Regions from separate parts of the Mesorhizobium sp. M0491 genome, predicted to be linked through region 1. Evidence: riboswitches for the same ligand, from Rfam matches in the RefSeq annotation. Region 1 holds a riboswitch; the other holds the start of a gene.

Region 1 (4,210 bases):
CCGACGACGATCGGCGGCACGACAAGGACAAAACCGGCGCCTGTATCGGTGGCGCGTTCGAGCAGTGTCTTTGCGCCGGCACGGCGGTTCAGCGCCAGTGCCCGCCGCGCCATGGTCAGCGCCAGCGACAGCATCACCGAAAGCAGCGCCGACAGGAAGGCGAGCGCTGCGCTGGTCAGCGTTGCCTGCCGGACGGTGGCCTCGCTGGCCAAACGGCCGAGGTCCGCACCCAACCCGGCCACCACGGTTGCCGCCATCGGCCCAACGACGAACAGCAGCGCCAGGATGATGACTAGCGCGTTCAACCAGGTCTCGCTCCGATTGACCGAGAGATAGCGGCGTTGCGCGACCGGCAAATTGGTGTCGCCGACCACATTGGCGCCCAGGCGCGTCAGGGCCAGCACAACGATAAAGGTCAAGGCGATCTGCAACAGCGTCAGTGTAACGGCCCGCGCGGGATCGAAATCGAAGCGCAGCGCCTGGTAGATGCCGACCTCAAGCGTCGTCGCGGCCGGCCCGCCGCCGAGCGTCAGCACGATGGTGAAGGATGTGATGCAGAGCATGAACACCAGCCCGGCGACGCCGGGCAGTGCGGCGCGCAGCGTTGGCCATTCGATCAGCCGGAACGCCGGCCGCGCCGCCATGCCGAGCTGGCTCGCCAACCGCCATTGGTCGGCCGGTATGGTCTGCAGCGCCTCGAGGAACAGCCGCGTCGCCAGCGGCAGGTTGAAGAAGACATGGGCGACGAGGATGCCGGACAGGCCATAGATGCCCGGCCAGCTTCCCCCGCCGATCACAGCAAACACGCCGGCGAAATAGCCGGCACGGCCATAAAGCGCCAGGATGCCGAGTGCTGCGACAATAGCCGGCAGCGCCAACGGCACGGCGAATATCTGCAGGATGAAGGCGCGACCGAAGAAACGTGGATGTCGCGACAGAGCGCGCGCCACGAACAGCGCCGGGATGACCGAAAGCAGCGTCGAGAGCGCCGCTTGCCAGAGCGTGAAGCGAATGACGCGAAGCAGATAGGGATCTAAGGCTGCCCAGGCGCCCGAGAAATCATGGGCGCCCTCGAAAAGCAGGCCGGCAAACGCGCCGCCGATCAGCAGCGCGATTGCAGCGAGCGCGAGGGTGCCAGCGGTGATGCGGGGGTCAGACGCGCGTTGCACGCTGGACCACCATTCTTTCCATCGCGGCAATTACAAAGGATTGCGTTCCTTGGCGCCCCCCTCTGTCCTGCCGGACATCTCCCCCTCCAGGGGGGAGATCGGCCGCCACCCATGCTTCCGCTAGTCTCCAACGTTGCCGGACTATAACCAGCAACGACACTGCCAATCTCCCCCCTTGAGAGGGAGATGGCCGGCAGGCCAGAGGGGGGTGGAGTGGCGCGAACATCAAAAGAACTCGCAAGCCTACTTGCTCATCACCGCCAGCCACTCATCGACCCAGGCCTTGCGGTTGGCGGCGACCTCGTCGGGGCTGAACAGCAAGGTCTTGGTCGGCTTGACCAATTTGTCGAAGGCCGGATTGAGCGGCTTGTCGGTCTTGCCGGCCGGGAACATCCAGTTGGTCTCGGGGATGGCATCCTGGAATTTCGGCCCGGTCATGAAGGCGATGAACTTGGCCGCCAGCGGGTTCTTGGCCCCCGCCGTGGTGATACCCGCGACTTCTATCTGCAAATACTCGCCCTCCTCGAACGACGCTGCCTGATAGCGCTCTGTCTTCTCGGCGACCATGTGGTAGGCCGGCGACGTCGTGTAGGACAGCACCATCGGCGCCTCGCCCTTGGTGAACAGCCCATAGGCCTCGCTCCAGCCCGGCGTCACGGTCAGCACTTTCGCCTTGAGCTTGGCCCAGGCCTCGGGCGCCTTGTCGCCATAGACCGACTTGACCCACAGAAGCAGACCGAGGCCCGGCGTGGAGGTGCGCGGATCCTGGATGACGATCTTGTCATCGGCACTGCCCTCGACCAGTTCTTTCAGGCTTTTCGGCGGGTTCTTCAGCTTCTCGGAGTCGTAGACGACGGCGAAATATCCGTAGTCAAAGGGGACAAAAGTATCGTCGCTCCAGCCACCCGGCACGTTGACATCAGTTACGCCGCCATGCGGCGCGAACAAGCCTGACGCCTTGGCATCGGCGGTGAGATTGGTGTCGAGGCCAAGCACGATATCGGCCTTGGTCGACGCGCCTTCCAATCTGACGCGGTTGAGCAGCGCGACGCCGTCGGCGACCGAGACGAACTCTACATCGCAGCCGCATTCGGCCTCGAACTCCTTCTTCACCACGGGACCCGGACCCCAGTCGGCGGTGAAGCTATCATAGGTGTAGACGGTGAGCTTGTCCTTGGCCAAGGCCGGCCCGGACAAGGCCACGACCGTTGCTGAAACAAGAGCGTATAAAAGCGTGCGCATCGGCGCCTCCTTCGTTCGAATTGAAAGGAATTGAGGCGTCGGACTGTCCGAAACGTCTAATCCCTCCGCCGGTACAAACCGGATCAGGTTCAGCGGGTTGGCGAGACTGCCTCTCAGCCGGCCCGCGAAGATCGCGTCCGGCACCCCGTTAGAGCGTTTCGACACATAGGCCGGGCCGATCCCCCATGCAAGTGGGAGTTTGCCGCCTTCCGTTTCCCGTGCCGGGCTGGTAAGGGCCACACGATATGAGCACATTCACCATCCTGCTTGGCGGCGATCTCATCCGCACGCCACGGCTCGACCGCCAGGCCGAAGGCTCCCGCGTCATCGCCGCCGACGCCGGCATCGGGCATGCGCGGCTGCTGGGTCTCGTGCCCGAACTGTGGGTGGGCGATTTCGATTCCGTGCCAGCCGAGCTGCCTGACGATCTCGCTGCCGTGCCGCGCCGGACCTTCCCGGCGGAAAAGGACCAGACCGATGGCGAACTGGCCATTGCCGCCGCACTCGAGCGCGGCGCGACCCGCCTGGTGCTCGCCGGTGCTTTCGGCGGCAAGCGCGCCGACCACGCTTTCCTGCATCTGGCGCTTGCCTTGCGCCTGGCCGAAGCAGGGACCGATGTGCTCCTGACCAGCGGCGCTCAGGAAGGCATCCCGCTGCTGCGCGGAATGGCCGGCTTCGACTATGCCGATGGCACGCTGTTTTCGGTGCTCGGCTTTTCCGAGCTCGCCGGCCTGACCGTCACCGGCGCCAAATGGCCGCTGAACCACGTCAAGGTGGTGTTCGGTTCGTCGCTGACCATCTCCAACGAGGTCAAGTCCGACAAGACCGGGGGCCGCCTCGAAATCGCGCTCGGCCATGGCCGCGCGATGCTGCTCGCTCATCCCTATCCCTTACCTGAAAGCTGACATGGCCCCGCCTCTTCTCAACCTCGACGGGATAAAACTGACCTTCGGCGGCACGCCGCTGCTCGACGGCGCCGCCTTGACGGCTTCGGCCGGCGACAAGATCGCACTGGTCGGCCGCAACGGGTCGGGCAAGTCGACCCTGCTGAAGATCGCCGCTGGCCTGATCGAGCCGCAGGACGGCGAGGTGTTCCGCCAGCCTTCGGCAACTATCCGCTATTTGCCGCAGATGCCGGACATGGAGGGCTTTGCCACCGTCCGCGCCTATGTCGAGGCCGGGCTTGGCCCCGCCGACGATCCCTACCGAGCCAGCTATCTGATGGAGCATCTCGGACTGTCGGGTGAGGAACGTCCGAATGATCTGTCGGGTGGCGAGGCGAGGCGTGCTGCCCTTGCCCGCGTGATGGCGCCGGAGCCAGACATCCTGCTGCTCGATGAGCCGACCAACCATCTCGACCTCTCGGTCATCGAATGGCTGGAAGAAGAACTCATCCGCACCTCCTCGGCACTGATCGTCATCTCGCACGACCGCCGCTTTCTCGAACGTGTGTCGCGCGCCACCATCTGGCTCGATCGCGGCCAGACCCGCAGGCTGGACAAGGGCTTTGGCCATTTCGAGGAATGGCGCGACCTGGTCCTGGAGGAAGAAGAGCGCGAGCAGCATAAACTCGGCCGCCAGATCGTTCGCGAAGAGCATTGGCTGCGCTACGGCGTGACGGCGCGGCGCAAGCGAAACATGCGCCGGCTCGGCGAGTTGCAGACCATGCGCCAGCGTTTTCGCGGCCATCGCGGTGCCGAAGGGTCGGCGACCATGGTGGCGAGCGACGCCGCCGAGTCCGGCAAGCTGGTGATCGAGGCGAAGAACATCGAGAAGAGCTTTGGCGATCTCACCGTGGT
Region 2 (4,210 bases), on a different contig from region 1:
CATAGGCGGTACCCAGCAGCTCCATCATGGAACGCGCCATCACCGGTCCGGCACTCTGGCTTTCAATCATCGTCGCTCCGATCATGAAACGGTGATCGGTGCGCGGCACGGCATAAAGCGGAAAGCGTGGATGAAGCAAACGGACCGGCCGCGACAGCGAGACATCAGGCGTGCGAAGGATCAGCATTTCGCCGCGAACACCGCGCAGCCTGTCATCGGCCGCTGCCATTCCCATGCAGTCTATCTGACGGGCGAAACCCGAAACAGGCCGGGCGTCGCAGCCGAAGTGGAATTTGACACCCATGGTCGCAAGCTTGTCATGAAGTGCCGCCATCGCCGGGCGTGGGTCGAGGTGAGCCTCGTCGGGGAAGAGCAATCCGCGGCGGAAGCGGCGGGCTAAGTCGGGCTCCAGCAAGGCAATTTCATCTTCCTCGACACGCCGATAGCCCGTCGTGCGGCTGGCGAACCGGTCGAGCTCGCCCGCATCGCGCGGCGCGGCCAAGACCAGCGTTCCCCGTCGTGCTACCAAGCCTGGCGTTGCGGCGTCCCACCAGTCGGCGGCGTCGCGTCCGAGATCCAGCACCGGCTGCTCGGCGCTTTCACGCTCGCACCACGGCGCCAACATGCCACCGGCGAACCACGACGCATTGCCTCCAAGGGCAGGCCTTGTCTCGGCAACGGTAACCGCCGCGCCGCGTGCGGCGAACTCGAAGGCGGCGGTGAGGCCGGCAACGCCCGCCCCTTTGACCAAGACCTTCATGATGGCTCACGTGGCTGAGATATGAGCGGTGCGCCGGTCTCGTCCGCCGGCAGGTAGAGATCGCCGCCCTCGCGGTATTTCGCCGCCATCGCCGCCATGCCCTCTTTCTGTGCCTCGGCGCGGATGTCGTGAGAGATACGCATGGAGCAGAATTTCGGTCCGCACATCGAGCAGAAATGCGCCACCTTGTGCGCCTCCTTGGGCAAGGTCTGGTCGTGGAAGGACCGCGCGGTTTCCGGGTCGAGCGACAGATTGAACTGGTCCTCCCAGCGGAACTCGAAGCGCGCGCGGGAAAGCGCATCATCCCTGACTTTCGCTGCCGGATGGCCCTTCGCCAGGTCGGCGGCGTGGGCGGCTATCTTGTAGGTGATCACGCCGATCTTGACGTCGTTGCGATCGGGAAGGCCGAGATGCTCTTTCGGCGTGACGTAGCAAAGCATTGCGGTGCCGAACCAGCCTATCATGGCGGCACCGATGCCGGAGGTGATGTGGTCATAGCCCGGCGCGATGTCGGTCGTCAGCGGGCCAAGCGTGTAGAACGGCGCCTCACCGCAGACGGCGAGCTGCTTTTCCATGTTCTCCTTGATCTTGTGCATCGGCACGTGGCCGGGGCCTTCGATCATTACCTGGCAATCCTTCGCCCAGGCGATCTGCGTCAGTTCGCCGAGCGTTTCCAACTCGGCAAATTGCGCCGCGTCGTTCGCATCGGCGATCGAGCCTGGACGAAGACCGTCGCCGAGCGAGAAGGAGACGTCGTAGGCTCTGGCGATGTCGCAGATCTCGGCGAAGTGCTCGTAGAGGAAGCTTTCCCGGTGATGGTGCAGGCACCATTTTGCCATGATCGAGCCGCCGCGCGAGACGATACCCGTGACCCGGTCAACGGTCAGCGGGATGTAATGCAGCCGCACGCCGGCGTGGATGGTGAAATAGTCGACGCCTTGCTCGGCCTGCTCGATCAGCGTGTCGCGGTAGACCTCCCAGGTCAGGTCCTCGGCAATGCCGCCAACCTTCTCGAGCGCCTGGTAGAGCGGCACCGTGCCGATCGGCACCGGCGCGTTGCGGACGATCCATTCGCGGATGTTGTGGATGTTGCGGCCGGTCGACAGGTCCATCACCGTATCGGCGCCCCAGCGGATCGCCCAGACCATTTTTTCGACCTCTTCGGCCATCGATGATGTGACGGCGGAGTTGCCGATGTTGGCGTTGATCTTGACCAGGAAATTGCGGCCGATGATCATTGGCTCGCTCTCGGGATGGTTGATGTTGGCGGGGATGATCGCCCGTCCGCGCGCCACCTCGTCACGCACGAATTCGGGCGTGACGAAATCGGGCAGCGTCGCGCCGAAAGCCTCGCCGTCGCGCTCAAGCTTGCCGCGTAGGATCTCGCGACCAAGGTTCTCGCGGATGGCGACGAACTCCATTTCTGGCGTGATGATGCCGGCGCGCGCATAGGCAAGTTGGGTCACCGCCTTGCCCTGCTTGGCCTTGAGCGGCCGATTGCGTATCGGAAATTCCGGTGTCAGGCGCTCGCCGGTGGCGAATCCGTTGTCCTCCGGCCGGACATGGCGGCCGTCGCAGCCCTCGACATCGCCGCGCGCCAAGATCCATTCGTGGCGAAGCCGGGCCAGGCCTTTTTCGATGCTGGTTTCGACAGCCGGATCGGTATAGGAGCCCGACGGGTCGTAGACGGTGACGGGCGGTTCGCCGGCTGTCGGATGGACGGAGATTTCGCGCATCGGCACCCGGATCTGCGGGTGGATGGCACCGGGCTTGTGGATCTTACGCGAAGCAGGCAGCGGTCCCGTTGAGACGGCTGGGGTGAGGGCATTCATCTTGAGGCTCCTTTGCTCATGCATTGGAGACCCAGTTCTGTGCCGGAAGGATGAAAAGACGCTTCTGTCGACCTGCCGAAACAGGACCTCGGGCGTGAACTCCCGCAGAGCGCTTGCACCGTCCCTACGCCAGTATGAACTGGATCAGGTTCAACGGGTCACTGCGCCGCGAAAGCCAGCAGTATCTCAGCCCCTTGCCGGGACTCCCCTGGTGAATGCCTCAAGTTGAACGGGCCGGGGTTGTCTTGTCAAGCGCGTGTTCGTCCTGCGGCGGCGGTGGGCGGCAATCAAATTGGGGCCAAATTGGGCCGACGGCCTCGCCACGGGTCGCGGAGAAGTTCCGCGGGAGACAAGGCAGGTGTGGCCAAAGCTGCATTTGCCTCGTCAAACTTGATGTGACATTGACGTAGACGGAACTGCTGCGTTTCAAGGATCTTAAGCCGTCAATGCCTGATCGGAACAGAACTGGTGGGCCGCCCGAACGCCCCACAAACATCGTGCTCTCGATCACCTCTTATTGTCGCCGGAAAAGGGGTGATCGACCAATCGATCAAGTCGACCGCTCGCTGAAGGGCGCCCTCGGTTTCAGCACGGCTGGGCGAAGTGGCAATGACATGTCCAATCCAGTCTCGGAAATCCCCCTTCCTGACGATCGGTGTCTTGGGTTCAACATTCAATTTGACCTCGGCCACACCTGATATAGCAGCTGCCTGAGTGTCGCCACCAATCCAGTCCAGGGTGCCATCTTGATCAGGAAGCAGGAATCGCGCGGCCGCAGTATGCGAATGCTTTTTGCGCAGATCCCATTCCCCGCCAATGACAAGCTTGATGTGCTCGGCGACGAGGTCGACACCGTAAGCTAACTGGACCAGTTGAGGGTCGGGCGCGCCACTAAGACGCGGATTAACTTCAATGACAACTGGACCGCGTTTCGTGCACCGGAGTTCAACGTTAGTTGGCCCCAGCCAAGGCCGAGAGCCCGCAAACAGCTCAGCGAAACATCGGCGATGCGCTCACGCTCCTGATCGGTTAGCAGGGCCGGATACGTCACCTCACGTATGACGAAATGGGGGAGGGGACCAAAGTCATTGGCGCAAATCGCAACGACCTCATTCCCCATAACATTAATGCTATAGAACGGGCCCTGTGCGAATTCTTCGACGAGTATTTTCGGTGTAGACCGCCATATGTGCTTTCCGCCCAATAGATAGGTCGTATGTTCGGCTACGTCTTCGAGGCTGCGGCACAATCGGACACCCATGCTGCCGCTGCCTACTGCCGGCTTAAGAATCACGGGCAGGCCGATCTCTGCAGCCGAGCTTTCTACCTCCGCCGCATTCGTTGCCAACCGATAAGCCGGTATTGGAACGCCGGCCTGCGCGAGGAGTTGGCGTTGCTTGAATTTGTCGCAGCTTCGTTCAATCGATTCAGGGTTCGGTCCCGGTAGATCGAAATGCCGGCAAAGCTTGCCAACTGTCGCATAGATCGATTCATGGTCCCCGGCAAAGCCAGTAATGCCAGCAATGTCGTGGGTAGCACGCAGCCGCGAACTTTCGCGGACCAACGCTTCGAGATTGCCAGTGTCGACACGGATTGCCTCAACGTTTTCCGCCGAAAG

The links. A riboswitch is a leader RNA that binds a small molecule or an ion and turns the genes downstream of it on or off. The one in region 1 is predicted to bind thiamine pyrophosphate.
Region 2: another riboswitch for thiamine pyrophosphate. It lies ahead of thiC (phosphomethylpyrimidine synthase ThiC); the one in region 1 lies ahead of thiB (thiamine ABC transporter substrate binding subunit).

What each region holds. Positions count from the first base shown of each region.
Region 1 covers NZ_JAMYRE010000015.1:190,451-194,660, forward strand. Annotated here, with positions in the region: gene thiP (thiamine/thiamine pyrophosphate ABC transporter permease) at 1-1,169, opposite strand, end outside; gene thiB (thiamine ABC transporter substrate binding subunit) at 1,413-2,411, opposite strand; TPP riboswitch at 2,455-2,569, opposite strand; gene NKI69_RS20970 (thiamine diphosphokinase) at 2,657-3,316, shown strand; gene NKI69_RS20975 (ABC-F family ATP-binding cassette domain-containing protein) at 3,318-4,210, shown strand, end outside.
Region 2 covers NZ_JAMYRE010000004.1:311,766-315,975, forward strand. Annotated here, with positions in the region: gene thiO (glycine oxidase ThiO) at 1-760, opposite strand, end outside; gene thiC (phosphomethylpyrimidine synthase ThiC) at 757-2,592, opposite strand; TPP riboswitch at 2,696-2,812, opposite strand; partial or broken gene NKI69_RS07160 (ATP-grasp domain-containing protein) at 3,036-4,210, opposite strand, start outside.